DNA from 4 places in the Mesorhizobium sp. ES1-6 genome. Region 3 is predicted to be linked to each of the others. Evidence: riboswitches for the same ligand, from Rfam matches in the RefSeq annotation. Region 3 holds a riboswitch; each other region holds the start of a gene.
What was found. Region 3 has a riboswitch for cobalamin ahead of LB564_RS23005 (DUF1636 family protein). Riboswitches for the same ligand answer to the same signal wherever they lie in the genome.

Region 1: another riboswitch for cobalamin. It lies ahead of LB564_RS19335 (DUF1636 family protein); the one in region 3 lies ahead of LB564_RS23005 (DUF1636 family protein).
Region 2: another riboswitch for cobalamin. It lies ahead of LB564_RS19530 (CbtB domain-containing protein); the one in region 3 lies ahead of LB564_RS23005 (DUF1636 family protein).
Region 4: another riboswitch for cobalamin. It lies ahead of LB564_RS28100 (aromatic ring-hydroxylating oxygenase subunit alpha); the one in region 3 lies ahead of LB564_RS23005 (DUF1636 family protein).

The regions. Positions count from the first base shown of each region.
Region 1 covers NZ_JAIUGU010000007.1:218,380-222,515, forward strand. The annotation lists gene LB564_RS19325 (cobaltochelatase subunit CobN) at 1-773, opposite strand, end outside; gene cobW (cobalamin biosynthesis protein CobW) at 792-1,844, opposite strand; gene LB564_RS19335 (DUF1636 family protein) at 1,841-2,275, opposite strand; cobalamin riboswitch at 2,313-2,518, opposite strand; gene LB564_RS19340 (winged helix-turn-helix domain-containing protein) at 2,548-3,747, opposite strand; gene LB564_RS19345 (NADH-quinone oxidoreductase subunit A) at 4,082-4,136, shown strand, end outside.
Region 2 covers NZ_JAIUGU010000007.1:258,758-262,893, reverse strand. The annotation lists gene cbiB (adenosylcobinamide-phosphate synthase CbiB) at 1-79, shown strand, start outside; gene cobO (cob(I)yrinic acid a,c-diamide adenosyltransferase) at 76-705, opposite strand; gene cobU (bifunctional adenosylcobinamide kinase/adenosylcobinamide-phosphate guanylyltransferase) at 707-1,222, opposite strand; gene LB564_RS19535 (CbtA family protein) at 1,215-2,018, opposite strand; gene LB564_RS19530 (CbtB domain-containing protein) at 2,034-2,213, opposite strand; cobalamin riboswitch at 2,250-2,449, opposite strand; gene LB564_RS19525 (aromatic ring-hydroxylating oxygenase subunit alpha) at 2,593-3,759, shown strand; gene LB564_RS19520 (MFS transporter) at 3,810-4,136, opposite strand, start outside.
Region 3 covers NZ_JAIUGU010000010.1:166,157-170,292, reverse strand. The annotation lists gene LB564_RS23020 (FecCD family ABC transporter permease) at 1-247, opposite strand, end outside; gene LB564_RS23015 (ABC transporter substrate-binding protein) at 247-1,194, opposite strand; gene LB564_RS23010 (ABC transporter ATP-binding protein) at 1,239-2,027, opposite strand; gene LB564_RS23005 (DUF1636 family protein) at 2,024-2,386, opposite strand; cobalamin riboswitch at 2,527-2,734, opposite strand; gene LB564_RS23000 (AraC family transcriptional regulator) at 2,986-3,819, shown strand; gene LB564_RS22995 (antibiotic biosynthesis monooxygenase family protein) at 3,880-4,136, opposite strand, start outside.
Region 4 covers NZ_JAIUGU010000015.1:166,318-170,453, forward strand. The annotation lists gene LB564_RS28085 (serine kinase) at 1-1, opposite strand, end outside; gene LB564_RS28090 (PqqD family protein) at 35-466, opposite strand; gene LB564_RS28095 (hybrid-cluster NAD(P)-dependent oxidoreductase) at 608-1,708, opposite strand; gene LB564_RS28100 (aromatic ring-hydroxylating oxygenase subunit alpha) at 1,729-2,976, opposite strand; cobalamin riboswitch at 3,090-3,292, opposite strand; gene LB564_RS28105 (DUF680 domain-containing protein) at 3,775-3,978, shown strand; gene LB564_RS28110 (DUF680 domain-containing protein) at 4,051-4,136, shown strand, end outside.

The DNA.
Region 1 (4,136 bases), on a different contig from region 3:
GCGGGTTTCAGCGAGGCGAGGGCATTTTCGACGAAGGCCAGGGACACCGGGTCTTTGAGGCTGGAGATGAAGATGGGAATCGGGAGCATGCCGCGTTGCTCCAAAGCTTCAAAAAGGGCGTCTATGGGTGCGACATCGGCTGCAAGCAGCATCGATCGGTAGAAGAGAATAGGGATGATCGGAGCGCCGACCATTGAAAGGTCCGGCTTCTCCACGACCCCCAATCCAGACTGATAGTAACCAGCCTTCGGCACACAGACCGGACTGGCGACCGGCGCATCCCGTCCAGCCAGGCCTGCCAGCCTGTGCACCAGCGCGCTCATATTGGCCGGGCCGCCTTCGCGGAAATAGCCGAGAAGGCTGTCGAGGTCGGCGCGCGGCAGTGTCGAGGCTTCGATCAGCCTGGCATCCTCGTCGTGGCTTTCGCCGGGAAGCAGCGCCAGTTTGATGCCGCGTTCGCGGGCAATCGCCGCGAGCTGGTCGCAACCATAGCGCCACCAGTCATAGCCGCCGAGGATGCGCACCAGAATGATCCTGGCGTGGCGGGCGACGCTGTCGATCCACAGGTCGACGGACATGGGATGGCGCAGGTCGCGCAGTGCCGCGAGCCGCATCGAGGGCAGGCGATCGGCTTCCGCCTTCCATGCCGCCGCCAGTCCGGCGAGGTCGCTGTCGGTGAAGGACAGGGCCACGATATCCGCCGGCGTCTGCCGGAGATCGACAGGCTCGGCGAGGTCGTCGAGCGAGGCGGAGGTCGTGGTGAGGATGTGCATCGCGGTCCGTGTCTGAAATCAGCCGGCGAGGATACGTTCGATCGCCGGGCGGTTCAGCCCCTTCAGACCGATGACGACGAGGCGCGAGCGGCGGTTGTCATCAGCCGTCCAAGCACGGTCATAGTAATGATTGACGCGCGGGCCGACGGCCTGCAACAGGAGCCGCATCGGCTTGCCGCCGACCTCGACGAAGCCTTTTACACGCAGCACGTTTTCCTGTTCGGCGGCCTCTGTGACGCGCTTGGCCAGTTCGTCAGGATTGGCGATCGAGGGTATGTCGACGATGAACGTGTCGAAGTCGTCATGCTCATGGTCGAACGCGCCGTCATGATGCGACTTGCGGTTCTCGATGTCGTCCTCGACGGCAAGGCCAAGCCCGAGCAGCACCGAAGGATCGACCTTGCCATGCGACGTCGGCACGATCTTCACGGCGCGGGCGGAATGTTCGTTGACGATGGCATTGGCGCGGGCTGAGCCGGCGGCATCCATCAGGTCGCTCTTCGACAGGATGATCAGGTCGGCGCAGGCGATCTGGTCCTCGAACACTTCCTCGACCGGATCGTCATGGTCGAGGCTGTCATCCCCGGCGCGCTGCGCCTGCAGGGCGTCCATGTCGTTGGCGACGCGGCCCTCGGCAAGTGCGGGACCGTCGACCACGGCGATGACGCCGTCGACGGTCACCCGGCTCTTCACCGTAGGCCACTGGAAAGCCTGAACCAGAGGCTTGGGGAGAGCGAGACCGGAGGTTTCGATCAGGATGTGGTCGACCTTCGGCGTCAGCGACAGGATCTTGTCGAGCGCCGGCACGAAATCGTCGGCGACGGTGCAGCAGATGCAGCCATTGGCCAATTCAACGATGTTCTCCTCGGGGCAGCTGTCGATGCCGCAGCCCTTGAGGATCTCGCCGTCGATGCCGATGTCGCCGAATTCGTTGACGATGATGGCGATGCGCTTGCCGCCGGCATTTTCCAGGAGATGTCGAACCAGTGTCGTCTTGCCGGCGCCGAGGAAGCCGGTAACGACGGTGCAGGGAACGCGGGAGAGATTGCCGGCCGAATTTGGAGCGGTCATGTCAAGTCCTTCAGCATGTCGAGAGGAGGGATGCGGGCAACGAGGCCACGCTTGAGGCTATCGGGCCGGCCCCGCCAGGGAATGAGGCCGTCGGTCGAGGTGGCGAAGAGCTTGGCGCCGGTGACGAGATCGGCGCCGCTGGTTGTGGTCAGGTCGCCGAACACATAGCTCCAGCAGCCGTCGCGCAGGATCGCGGCGCTCAGCCGGCGCTTGCAATTGCCGAGGCATTCGACCGTGCGGATGCGGATGTTCTCGCCCGAGGCGGCCTGGCGCGTGTCTTCCGCCAAAATTTCGCCGGCCCGGGGATGGGCGTCGGAGCCGGTCTCGTCGCGGCACGAGGCGCAGACGATGACGGTCACGCCGGCCAGGGAATCACCCTCGCCGGACAAAACGTCTGTTGTTTCAGCCGAAAAACTGCTGTCGCGATCCAAATCAGGCTCCTTGCCCGGAAAACCCGCCGGGCGATCGGATTCTTGCATTCCAGACGGCAGGTCTCCTGGCTCGCGGGTCATCGCCTTGGGTAGCCGCCTTCCCGGGACAATCCCAGTGGCTTTCGGCCTTGGCTCTTCGCTTACAGTTGCGGGGACAGCCGCGGATTTGGGTTTTCAGCCCGCACCGCATTCCCTCTTGGCTCCTCCCTTTGCTGAGAGGAGACCGTCTGGATCGGATTTAGGCTCTTGCGGGCAGCGGTGTCAACGCGAGCTTACGACACCGTGATGTCGGCCAGCGCCGGGCCCAGATCGCCGGCAGGCGTCACTTCCATGCGTTCGAGGCCTAGCCAGCCCTGCATCTGCTTCAGTTCCTCGAAGAGCTGAGCCGCCGTCTCTGGCGGTGCGCCGGGCTCGGCATAAGCCGCGTGGACGCGCAGGACACTGGCCGGCCGGTCGGCCTTGAGGTCGACGCGCGCCACGATCCTGTCACCAAGCAGGAAGGGCAGGACATAGTAGCCATATTGGCGCTTGTCGGCCGGCGTGTAGATCTCGATGCGGTAGTGGAAATCGAACAGCCGCTCCGAGCGCGAGCGCTCGAAGACGACCGGATCGAACGGCGCCAGCAGGGCGCGGGCCTCGATCTTGCGCGGCATACGGGCGTCCTTGTGAAGGTAAGCCGGCTTGTCCCAGCCCTCGACACGGACCGGCAGCAAGTCGCCGAGTTCGACCAGTTCCTCCAGCCGGCCTTTCATATCGGCCGGTGACAGGCGGAAATAGTCGCGCAAATCGCCCGATGTCGCCACGCCATGGGCGCGGGCGGAGATGCGCAGCAATTCGCGGTGCGCGTCCTCGGCCGCCGGCACCGGCAGGTCGAGGATCGCCTGCGGCAGCACGCGTTCCGGCAGGTCATAGAAGCGCTCGAAACCGCGACGGTGTGCCGTGGTGATGCGGCCGGCCCAGAACAGCCATTCGAAGGCGTGCTTGGCGTGGCTCCAGCCCCACCAGCCGCCGGAGCCTTTCTGGCCTTCGAGCGCCGAAGCGGCGATCGGCCCGCGCTCGACGACCTCGCGGTAGATCTCTTCTATATAGGCGGCGTGCTCGCGGCCCCATTTGGCCAGCCCCAGATACATTTCGTCGCCTTGCTCGGCGCGCCGCATGCGCCAGCGCATCAGTGGGTAGGTCTCGACCGGCAGGAAGGAGGCCTCGTGCGCCCAGTATTCGAACACGGTGCGCTTGCGCGTCACGGCGGCGTTGTCGAGCAAGGCGAGGGGATAGGGGCCAAGACGCGAATAGAGCGGCATGTAATGGGCGCGCACCACCGCACTGACGGAATCGATCTGCAGCAGGCCGGTGCGGGACAGAACGCGGGCGAAATGGCGGCGGTCGGGCGTGCCGGCGGGGCGGGGGTCGAGAAACCCCTGCGCGGCGAGCGCGATGCGCCGGGCGGTGGCAAGCGAAATCTTTTCCTTCATGCAGGCGTCACTCTGAGGGTGCTTTGACAAAGATGTGATGGGGTGATTCCAGCCCATGCTAGCAGGGTTTTGGTGGCAATCCTGTCAGGAGAGAAAAGTGGATTAAAAAGCGAAGGAAATCAAACAGGAGCGTATGAGACCAGTTTCTCCCGGAATGCCGTCCAGCTCGTTGTTTTGAACAAGGTTTGACTTGCTTCGCTGGAAGTGCTGCGCTAACCCTCGCCGCGTTGCAGCATAGGCTTCTTAAAACGGTTCAGCGGTTAAACTGTCACGCTTCCGCATTAAGGTCCGGTGCTGTAATCAACGTGGATTGGCGCCAACGGAAAGCCGCTGCATGAACGCACTCCTCAGCTCGTACCTGCCCATCGTCCTGTTTATCGGCGTGGCGC
Region 2 (4,136 bases), on a different contig from region 3:
GCAACTCTATCGTGTCGCCGACTATTTGCTGATTGGCCTGTTTGGCCTGGTCGCGGTGATCGCGGTCATGGCGTTCTAGAACTCGATGCCCTGCTGCGCTTTTACGCCAGCGGAAAAATGGTGCTTCGTCAGTCCCATCTCGGTGACAAGATCAGCGGCCTCGACCAAGGCCGGCTTGGCGTTGCGGCCGGTGACGACGACATGCAGGCCCTCGCGGCGGACCTTGAGCGCACCCACCACCTTGTCGAGATCGAGATAGTCGTAGCGCAGCGCGATGTTGAGTTCATCGAGCACGACGAGGCTGATCGAGGGATCGTCGATCAATTCCAGCGCCTTGGCCCAGGCGGCCTCGGCGGCCGCGATGTCGCGCTTCAGATCCTGCGTTTCCCAGGTGAAGCCCTCGCCCATCGCGTGCCAGACGACGCGGTCGCCGAAGGCGGCGAAAGCGTCCTTCTCGCCGGTGTGCCATTTGCCCTTGATGAACTGGACGACGCCGACCCGCTTGCCGTAGCCGAGCATGCGCAGCGCGAGACCGAAGGCAGCCGTGGTCTTGCCCTTGCCGGGGCCGGTGTTGACGATGAGCAGACCTTTCTCGATCGTCTTACCCGCCACCTCGGCGTCCTGCACGGCCTTGCGCTTGGCCATCTTGGCGCGATGGCGTTCTTCATCCCGATCTTTGGCGTCCTTGTCGTCGATGTCAGTCATTTCACTTCACCTTGAGCGGTAGTCCCGCCACCATCAGCAGCACCGTATCGGCGACCGCGGCGACCCGCTGGTTGAGCCGGCCGGCGTCGTCGCGAAACCGCCGCGCCAGTACATTGTCGGGCACGATGCCTTGGCCGACCTCGTTCGACACCACGAACCACGGCCCGCGCGGCCGTGACAGCACGTCCGCCAACCGTCGGCAAACCGCGTCGACGTCGTGATCGGCCAGCATGTGATTGGTCAGCCACAGCGTCAGGCAGTCGACAAGCACCGGCTGACCGTCCGGCAACGCCTCAAGCGCTTCGGCAAGATCGAGCGGCGCGTCGATGGTCTGCCAGCCCTCGCCGCGCCGCGAGCGGTGCAGCGCGATGCGCTCATGCATCTCGTCATCGTAAGCTTGCGCGGTGGCGATATAGGCCCATGGCGAGGGCAATGCCGCCACCAGGGTTTCGGCGTGCGCGCTCTTGCCTGAGCGCGCACCACCTATGATGAAGGTCAGCTTGCCCAGATCAGGCAAAGCTGTCGCGCAGACCGGTCGCCGTGCCTGTGAAGCGCCCACGCACCACGCCGACGACCGCGCCGAGCACAAGCCAGAACACCAGGTTGGTCACCGTCACCGCCACCACGAACTGATGATGCAGGCCCTCCGGGATCGGTGTCTCGAAACTGTCTGGCTGCGGCGCGCCGACAATATGCGGCGCGACGATCAGCAGGACGGCAAGGATGGCCAGCGGCAGCGATTTGCGGAAGGCGATCAGGCCGAGGCCGATCGCGGTCGCCACGACTGTCGCGGTCCACCAGATCTGCCGCGGAAGCAGTTCGGCCGCGGGCATTGCCGGCAGTTCCGGCGGCAGGCCGAGGCCGGGCGCCAGCGTGAACACGGCAAAGCCGGCCAGGCCCCAGAACACGCCTTGGCGCCAGGTGCCGATGCCGCCGGCGAATTCCGAAACCGCGACCAGGACCAGCGCGAAGCCGATGCCGGTGACGATGTTGGCAAGCACGCTGAAGGCGAACCGCTCGAAGCCGTCGGCCGGCGCCCAGCCTTCATCCTCCGCCGCCGGAGCGGCTGCTTCCGCCGCCGGCGCGGCCGAACTCATGGCATTGCCTGCCGGGGCGATTGTACTCATGGCGTTGGTATCGGTCGCGGCGGGTGCCGCGCCATGGTCATGGTGATGGCCGCCGCCGGCCTGTTCGTAGACTTCCGCTTTCAGGATCAGCGGAACGGTCGCATAGGCCTGCATGCAGGCGAGAACGACGCCGGCCACGAGCCCCGCGATCGCCGCGACGAACACGACGTTGCGAAAAAGGTTCATGATGTCAGATCCCTATCAGTGGCAGGGAAAGGCCATCGAATGGCGGTAGTCGTGGGCGGCGTTGTGGACCGCGTCGATATGCGAGAAGCCGACGAAGCCGACGACGAAGATGCCGAGCAGCGCGGCGAGCGCGAGCTGCATGAAGCGCGACTGCGAGGAGACGGAGGCGCCGAGGGAGACGGTAGCAGTGGTCATGTCTTGTCCTTTCGCCCTCCACCCGAGGGCATAGAAGTCAGTCTTTTCGCCGCCGGCAGGTCTCCTGGCTCGCGGATCAGCGCCCTTCCCCACCTTCCCGAAGAAAAACCTTCAGTGGCATATGGAGAGGACTACCGCACACAGTTGCGGGGGCAGCCACGGCATTGGGCGAAACCTCGCCCGCACCGCATTCCCTCTTGGTTCCAAAAAAAGGAACCGACGACGTTGGTGACTATAGGGAAATTCGCCGCGCGCGGCAAACCAAATTCCGACAGCCGACAGCGCAGGAGCGTCGTATCGGCAAAACCGTTCCCATCCCGCCCTGATTGACAAACTTCATGGCCGGGTGTCGGCTGGCAACCCTCACAGGAAGCCAGCCATGCAGCCCAATGCCAGCGAGCGCGATCCCTATAACGGCCTGACTCGAACCGAGCCGACGCTGCCCTCATCGGCATATTGGGACCAGCAGAACTATCAGCTTGATCTCGATGCGATCTGGTACAGAAGCTGGCTGCTGGTCTGCCGCGAGGCCGATCTGGCCCAGCCGCTGGCCTTTCGCCGATTCCGCATCGGCACGCAGGACATCCTCGTGCTGCGCGACGACACTGGCGAGCTGCGCGCCTTCCACAACACCTGCCGCCATCGCGGCTCGCAGCTTTGCCAGGAGAGCGAAGGCCGGCTGAAGGCACGGCTGATCACCTGCCCCTATCACGCCTGGTCCTACTCGCTGCGCGGCGATCTTGTGCGCGTGCCGTCGAAATCGCTGCCCGACGGCTTCGACAAGGCCGATCACCCGCTCTACCGCGTCGCGCTCTCGGTGTGGCGGGGTTTCGTCTTCGTCAATCTGCGGGAAGACGCGGACGGCTCGGCGCAATCCTCCTTCGATCCCGCTTCCGGCAACCTGGGCAACTGGCCGCTCGAATCGCTGGTCTCAGGCCATGTGCTGCGCAAGGTGATGCACTGCAACTGGAAGATCTTTTGGGAGAACTTCAACGAGTGCCTGCATTGCCCGGGTGTTCACAGGGATCTGTCGCGGCTGGTGCCGATCTATGGCCGCGGTCTGATGAGCCGGCATGACGACCCCGAATGGGTGCGCCACGCCGACAATGACGCGCCGGAATTTTCCGGCGGCTTGCGTGCTGGCGCGCAGACATGGTCGCGCGATGGCCAGGCGCATGGGCCGGTCTTCCCGGACTTGACGCCGGCTGAACGCAGCGCCGGCCAGACCTATGCCACCAGCCTGCCTTCGATGTTCATCGTCGGCCATGTCGACTATGTCAGGACCGTGCGCCTGGTGCCGCTCGGTCCCGAACAGACCGAGCTTGTCGCGGAGTGGCTGTTCGCGCCCGAGGCGTTGGCCGCGACCGACATCGACAACATCGTCGCCTTCGGCACACAGGTGCTGGAAGAGGACGCCGCCATCTGCGAGGTGAACCAGAGGGGCTTGCGCTCGATGCGTCATACGGCCGGCGTGCTGATGCCCGAGGAATATGAGTTGCACCGCTTCCACAATTGGGTGCGCGAGCGCCATGTTGCGGTGACATGAGGGTAGGTTGGGTTTCAGATCAGGCCGGCATCAGCTGAATATCGACATGCCTACAGGGATTTCGGCAGGTAGCGCCAAGTCATGAAGCCGCAAAACGCCGCCAGCAGGCTGAGCGTGACGAACACCGAGCCTAACCCGAAGAAGGCCAGCACCACCGAATAGACCAGCGGCGGCGTCAGTTCGGAAAAGTCGAGATAGGTGCGGTAGACCGCCGCCATCTGCGCCCGCTCATAGGAGCGCACCGAGCGCATGAAGGCGGTCGAGCCCAGCGCGTCGAGCGCGATGGTGAAGAAGGCGCCGCACAACAGGAAGGCGCCGGTCAGCAACGGCGCTGCCGCTCCGATCGTGCCGGCGGCCAGCAGCGCCGCCGACATGGC
Region 3 (4,136 bases):
CCAGGATCGTCCGCGGCAGCCGCAGATCGACGACGATCTTGCCGACCGGGCCCGATATTCGCGGCTCGTCCAACCCGATGGCACGGCCAAGCGCGGCGATGACATCGCCCAGAGGTATCAGCGTCGAGCCGTAGGCGATCGACAGCACCGCGAGAGCGACGAGCGCCACCGTGCCCACCGCCATGGCCAGCGTGAAGGCGCTGTGCCCTGAAAGCGCGACCGGTTTTTGCTCTCGGGCAAGATGCATCAGAACGCTTCCGGATGCATCGCCCTGGCGATCTTGCCGATGGCTTCGATGTTCGCTGGTCCCGGCGTCAGCTCGGCATAACGAAGGGCGACGAAACGCTCGTTCTTGACCGCGTCCGTCTCTTTCATTGCCGGGTGCGCCTTCAGGAAATCGAGCAGTTTCCTGTAGCCGCCGCCGTCCTGATAATCGAGCAGGATGAGGAATTGCGGATTGCGCGCCGCCACCGTCTCCCAGTCCGTGTTGCCCCAACTGGTTTCCATGTCGGCCATGATGTTGTCGCCGCCGGCGGCCGATATCATGGCGCTGGGGATGGCGAATTTTCCGGCTGTGAACGGCTTGTCCTCGCCGGAATCGTAGAGGAACACGCGTGTTCCCTTGCGATCACCAACCTTGGCGGTGATATCGGCGAGCTGCGCTCTCCAGCCGGCGACGAGCTTGTCCGCTTCCGGCTCCTTGCCGAAAATCTTGCCCAGCTTTTCGACGTCGCCATAAAGCAGGTCCATGGAGGCGGCCGGGCGGCTCTTGTCGAGATGGACGCAGCTTTCGGTCAGCACCAGCGTCTTGATGCCATGCGGTGCGAGCGTGTCGGGGGTCACGTCGCCGCCGGGCTTCATACCGTAGTACCAGCCGGCGAAGAAGAAATCGGGCTCGACCGCGACGAGATTCTCCAGCGTTGGATATTTCGGCGCCAGTTCTGGGATGGAACCCTGTTCTGCCTTGAATTCGGGGCCGACCTTGTACCATCCGGTGATTCCCGTCAGGCCGACGATCGAGGGCTGCAGTTTCAGCGCGAAGGCCATCTCGGCCATGTTGAGATCATGGATGACCGCACGCTTCGGTGGAGCGTCGAAAGTCAGCGGGTTGCCGCAGCTGTCGACGGTGACGGGGAAGGCGAAGGCCGTCGAGGCGAGCAGCGAGAGGACGAGCGAGATGGCAAGGCGTTTCACGGATTTGCTCCTTGGTTGAACCGTATCGGATGATGAGAGGGCGATCAGGATGGCGGCGCGGCGCGGTTCGGGAGCTCGAACACCGTCAGCTCGCGATCCTCGGTGGGATGGCGCAGGCGGAACACGTCGACGCCGAAAATCTCGCGGATCAGCTGCTGGGTCAGCGCCTCGTGCGGCGGCGCCAGAGCCTGCAGCCGCGCCTCATTCATCACCGCGACCTTGGTGGCAAAGGGCGCCACCAGCGTCAGATCGTGCAGCACGGCGATCACCGTCATGCCCAAGCCGGCCACCAGTTCGAGCAGTTGCGCGCGAGCGCGCGGGTCGAGGTGGTTGGTCGGTTCGTCGAGAAACAGGATCTTGGGCACCTGCGCGATGGCTCGGGCAAGCTGGGCGCGCTGGCGTTCGCCACCCGACAGCGAGCCGATGGTGCGGCCGAGCAGCGGCAACAGGCCCGTCCGGCGCAGCGCGTCCACGACAATGTCGCGCTCCTCGCCCCGGCGCCCCAGGCCGGCATGCGGGACGCGGCCGAGCTCGACATAGTCGATCACCGCCAGACGCGGATCCGGCTGGTCGGTCTGGCCGACGACGGCGATATGCAGGGCCCGCTCGGCCGGCGAAATCCTGTCCAGGCGTCGCCCGCCAAGCCTCACCTCGCCCGAACTTGGCCTTAGCATGCCGGACAACATGCGCAGCAGCGTGGTCTTGCCGGCGCCGTTGGGACCAATGATGGCGAGGCGGTCGCCTGATGTCACCGACAGGCTGACGGCATCGACCAGAGTCCGGCCATTCGCCGTCGCGCTCAGGTCGCGCGCATCGAGAAGCGGCGTTGTCATCGATTGCCATCCGCCGGCTTGCCCGGTGCCGGGATGCGGGCCAGCGTCTTGCCGGCCAGGCGCGGCGGACGTTGTCCGGAATTGCACCAGCCGTCGGCAAGCGAAGCGTAGAGCCTGGCAAACCGCACGAGATCGCCAGCGTCGGCCTCTGCATCGATCGAGCCGAAGAGATAGGCGGCTTTGCCCGGCGCCTGGAAGGCCACTGCCAGGGGGCGCGCGCATCCCGCCATGCAAGCCACGCCCTCGACCGTGAAATCACGCATCAGGTCAGGCTGGGCCGAGAGACGGGAGCGCAATTCGGCGCACAGAGCTTCGCCAGACCTGACGCCGGTCGGCACGTCGCGGCAAAGCGTGCACACGATGATCTGGTGCCTTTGGGTGCGGTGAATACGATCGATTGCGCCGTACAACGTCCCGTCACTTTCACAACTGGCGACGGAAGGATGTTGGTCGACCGGCCGACAAGACCGATGTCCACGTTTCCTCCCGGCACACCCCGTCCGGTCAACTCGGTGATGGCAGGTCTCCTGGCTCACGGGTCTCCGCGCAATCCTGCCTTCCCAGCCTTGCCGGCCAGTGGCGTTCCGGATCTTGCTCGCCGCTTACAGTTGCGGGGGCAGCCGCGGCCTCGACCCAAATCGGATCCCACCGCGTTCCCTTTTCACCCCTCGCCTTTCGGCTCGGGGACCATCACGAGTCGCAGCCTAGGCCGCGAGCGGCGCCGAGGCAAGACGATCATTATGTTCTGTTATAACAATACATGCACTCAGTCAATCGCTGCCGACACGGCCATCACCGTGCTGTTCGACGGTACCTTGCCGACACGGCCATCCGAGCCGATCACAGCAGGCACCCAATGAGAACGCGCGACCGCTTGCCCATTTGCGCCATGCGCAATTTCGATCAAACTGGGCGGGCTGCGAGGCGCCAGGATGCGGATGCCAAATGCGAGGAGCACATGAACCCGACCGAGAAAGCGCTATGGTTTGTCGAAAGCCATCTGCCTGACGTCGTTACGCTCGACGACGTCGCGCAAAGCAGTGGCGTGTCGCGCTTTCATGTGACGCGCGCCTTCGGCGCCGCCACCGGTCGCTCCGTCATGGGCTACATGCGCTCGCGCCGGCTGACCGAGGCGGCGCGCAAGCTGGCTGGCGGAGCGCCCGACATTCTCAGCATCGCGCTCGAAGCCAGCTACAACTCGCATGAGGCTTTCACCCGTGCCTTCCGCGACCAGTTCGGCACCACGCCGGAACTGGTGCGCGCGCAAGGCTCGACCAAGTCCCTCGACCTCGTGGAGCCTATCCTGATGGACAGTTCACTTCTCACCACACTCCAGCCGCCGCGCTTCGAGACCAGCCGGCCCTTCCTCGTCGCCGGGCTCGGCGAGCGCTACAGCTGCGAATCCAGTGCCGGGATTCCGATGCAGTGGCAGCGCTTCGCTCCATACATCGGTAACATACAAGGCGAGATTTCAGGCGTTTTCTACGGCGTCTGCCTCAATGGCGACGATGCCGGCAATTTCGACTATGTCGTCGGCGTCGAGGTGCGCGACTTCGCGGATCTGCCGAAGGAATTCTACCGGGTGCGGGTGCCGGCACAGAAATATGCCGTGTTCACGCATCGCGAGCACATCTCGACCATCCGGCGTACGATCAACACGATCTGGAACAGCTGGCTGCCCGCCTCAGGCCATGAAATCGCCGACGCGCCGGAATTCGAGCGCTATGGCCCTGAATTCGACGCCCGCACCGGCAATGGTGGGCTGGAGATCTGGGTGCCGGTCAAATCATAGGGGCTGGATGCCGAATGGGCCACGCCCCGGCAGCAGCCGAGGCGCGGCCCGCCGGCTCGCCTATTCCACGGTGAGCGCGACCTCATAGAGGCCGGGATGGGCCTGCCCCAGAGCCTGGTTGCGATCGAGGAAACCGCTCGTCCGCAGATGCTCGAAGACGCGCCGCATGGCCGCCTGATCCCGCGCCTGCGCATAGTTGACGACGCGTGTGCCGTCGAGTTCCCTGTGCAGGCTGGCCGACATCCAGCCGGGAATGCCACGACAACTCATTGCCGCCTCCCGCAAAAGGTCGATCAGCGCCTGCTGTCCGCCCTCGG
Region 4 (4,136 bases), on a different contig from region 3:
TCAAGCGCCTTCCATCACGGCAGCGGCCGGCCCGTCAGGAAGCCTGCTTGACCGCCGGCCAGCCGAGTGGTTCCTCGACCTCGTGGATGGGATCAATGATGATCAGGTCGGCGAGGTCGTCGTGAATGCTCACATCGAGCGGCTCGTTCGTGGCGGCCAGCTCGGCGGCCAATTCGTCCGGCAATGGCTGCACCGTCGCGTCGGAAGGCACCAGCAAGCCCAGTTCGAGCAATTGCGCTATGAAGTGATCGAGTTGGGCCTCGCCTATTGTCGAGCCGCCCGCGGTAAGCCCGACCAGAGCCCGGGCGTCCATTCCGGACGAAAGCGCCTGCCACACCTTGCTGCCGGAATCGGAGAAGCCGAAATACTTGCCATTCGCAAGGTTGAGCACCACGGCCTCGCCATCGAAGGATTCGAAAACGATATCCCGGCTCGCAACCGCATAGGCATGGGATTCATGCATCATTGTCGCCCCGCTTAGCATTCCTGCCCGCCAGCAGGACCCGTTCCACCGACAACGCCTGTAAACTTTCGGTTGTTCCTTGGCAAGGTAACCTTTGCCGGTAAGGCGCCGGCCATATGCGGGATCAGTCGAAGGCCAGCCGGATCAAACCTCGATTTCCAGTGCCGACAGTGGCTTGGAACAACAGGCCAAGATGAAGCCGTCGTCGATCTCGTGATCGAGGATGCCGCCATTGTGGCTCATCTCGACGGCGCCGGAGACTTTCTTCACCTTGCAGGTTCCGCACAGGCCGAATTCGCAGGCTGCCGGGATCCGCACGCCCGAGGCGCGGGCCGTCTGCAGCACGGTCTGGCCGGCGACGCACTCGGCATCGACGTCCGACAGCGCGAAGCGGATAGGTGTTGCTGCTTCGACGGGAGCTGCCGCACCGTCCTGCTCCGGCGAGGCGAACGGCGCCGGGATTTCCTCCACGGTCGGCGCGGCAAAGCTTTCCTGATGGTATCTCGCCATGTCGAAGCCGGCGGCCTCCAGCATGCCGCGCACGGCGCGCATGAAGGGATCGGGGCCGCAGCAGAAGATTTCGCGTTCACGGAAATCGGGCGCCAGCAGCGGCAGCCGGATGGCATCTATGCGGCCCATATGGCCGTACCAGCCCTCGCGGCTCGACCGCTCCTCGATCATGAAGCCGAGCGACAGGCCCGGCATGTGGCCGCCCAAAAGTTCGAGTTCCTTGCGGAAAATGATCTCTTCGGGACGCCGCGCGCAATTGACGAAGCCGACATCGGTCCAGGGCGCGCAATCGTTCAGCCAGCGCAGCATCGACATCATCGGCGTCACGCCGGAGCCGGCCGAGATGAACAGATATTTCGCCGCCGGATGGCTGTGCAACGAAAAATCGCCGCTCGGTCCATAGGCCTTGACGTGCGAGCCGGGGGTCAGGTGATCGAACATCCAGCGTGTGCCGATGCTGCCTGCCTGCGCCTTCACCGTCACCGCTATGGAGAACGGCCGCGACGGTGACGACGACAGCGTGTAGGTGCGCATCAGCGGACCGTCCGGCGTCGGCAGTTCCAGCGTCACGAACTGGCCCGGCTTGTAACGGAACCAGGTCTGGTTGTCGGAGCGGAAGGTGAAGGTCTTGACGCCGGGCGCCTCATCGCTGACGCCGGTCACTTCCAGCACCTGCAGCCTGTCGTTCCACGGCGCCATCTGGTCGAGATGGCGATAGAGGCCAAGGTCGGTCATGGCATTCATCCCTCAGCCTCTCATGCCACGCTGCGCAGCGCCGGCCGGCCGCCTTCGGCAAGGCGCGGGCCGATGAAGCGCGCGTACCAGTCGACGAACTGGATGACGCCGCCTTCATGCAGCTCCGAATAGGGGCCGGGCTCATAGGCCGGCGACAGGATGCCGAAGGCGTTTTCCTCGACGATGCGGCGGTCCTGGTCGTTGGTCTCGGTCCAGACATGGGTGAGTTCGGCGAGATCGTAGTCGACGCCCTCGACCGCGTCCTTGTGCACCAGCCATTTCGTCGTCACCGCCGTTTCTGTGGCGCTGACCGGCAGCACACGGAAGGTGACGGCATGATCGACCAGGATATGGTTCCAGGTCGTCGGATAGTGGTAATGCATCAAGGTGCCGATCCGGTCGGCCGAGACGCTGTCGGACAGGTTCTTCCTCACCGCCCGCTTGCCCGTCATCGTGTAGCTCTGGGCATCGCGCAGCAACGGCGCGCGGGTGGCACGGTATTGTCCAGCCGGGTCGATGCGGAATTTGCTGGGCAAGCCAACAGCCTCGCATTTGGCCCAATGCGCCAGCATTTCCGGATCGCTGTCGGCGCCCTGCACGCCGGTCACGGTCGGCGCTTCCGGGAAGGTCTTGCACAATTCCGGATGATTGCCGGCGCAATGGTAGCATTCGCGGTTGTTTTCCCAGACCAGCTTCCAGTTGCCCTTCTCGATGATGGTGCTCTCGAAGGCGATCTTGGCCTCGCTGAGCCGGTGCGGCTGCAGATAGGGCCCGATCATCGCCCGCATCGGCGCGAAGTCCGCCGGCTCCTTGGCCAGGCAGATGAAGACATAGCCGGCGACGCTTTCGCAGGCGACTGGCTTCAGCCCGAACTGGCTCTTGTCGAACCCGTCGGCCATCTGGCGGGCGAACAGCAGCCGGCCGTCAAGCTCGTAAGTCCACTGGTGGTAAGGACAGACCAGTTTGGCGGCCATGCCTTTGTCGCTGTTGCAGACGCGGCTGCCGCGATGACGGCAGGAATTGTGGAAGGCGTTGATCTTGCCCTGCTGGTCACGCACCAGCACGACCGGATAGTCGCCGATCTGCACGGTGATGAAGCTGCCCGGCTTGGGCAACTCGCAATCATGGCCTATGAACAGCCAGTCGCGATACCAGATCAGCTCCATGTCCAGCTTGAAGTAGTCCGGGTCGGTATAAAAGGGCTGTTCCAGCGAAAAGCCTTGTCTGCGGCTGTTCAAGAGCCTCAGCATGTCGTTGCGCGCATCCATGTCCTGTCCTCATTTTCAAGGACTGAACTGGTGGTGATGGAGGAAGGATTGAGCGCGAGCCGGCAAAAGCCGGACAAACATCATCCGCCCCTTGACCGCCCACCGCGATCAGTCGAGTTCTAGCGATCTCGGGCTGGTTTCCGGGCTCTGGAGTCGTCCTTGCGGACCATCGCGACACCTTCCCAGGCCTTCGCCCAGTGGTCTCCCGTTGCGACTTGAACTCCACCACCGTTGCGGGGGCAGCGCCGGAATCTGACCGGCTTCCCAATTCTCCGCTCCGTCGTCACGCAGCGGCACCTGAGATGGAATGATTTAATCACGACAGGGTTTGCGACATCGGCATGAAAGCGACATCGCCTCCATGCGGCGCGACACGCATGCTGGATGGTTCCGGCGGATGGAAGCGTCTTTATGGGAAGCCGCACCGGCACGTTTTCTACCCGTTGCCGGCGGCGAAAAAGGTTAACGGTTACGAAAAGTGACTATTAGCAGATTCTAAAATCGAACCGAACGGTTCGTTTCTGTTGACGGTGCGTGCAGGACGGTGTGAACGCAAGGTCTCCGACACCGTCGGTGATCGAAGCGGTGGTTCCAGTTAACCGGTTGATATAGCGAAGAAAAACAATGGACGTAAAAGGGCCTGGTACAATTTCAAGTGGTGGAGTCATGGTCCACGCGGAACAACTTCGTGATTGGAAACGGCAAAGGTGCTCTCCCACATCGGGGCTGTCCGAACGACGCGATTTTTAATCCCAAGACACGCCGCTAGACGGACGGAAAAATACTGGAGTACCCAAAATGAAAAAGATTGTTCTCACTGCCGCAGCCCTTCTGGCTATTTCCGGCAGCGCCTTTGCTGGTAGCGACCATTATGGTTCGAGCGCCGCGACCCCCGCTGCCACCTCTGTCGACAGCTCGTACACCGCTTCGACCAAGAAGTCGCAGCCGGCTGCTCAGACGCCTGTCCAGGGTGCCGATCACAACCTCTTCGGCAACAACTAACAGCCGCTTCCCGGCACGCGGCGGGGTTGCCCTGTCGCGCCGGTGGACGCCACAAATTCAGGAGTATTTGAAATGAACAAGATCCTCATTGCTGCCGCCGCCGTTCTGGCCCTTTCCGGCAGCGCCTTCGCCGGTAGCGACAACTTTGGTTCGAACGG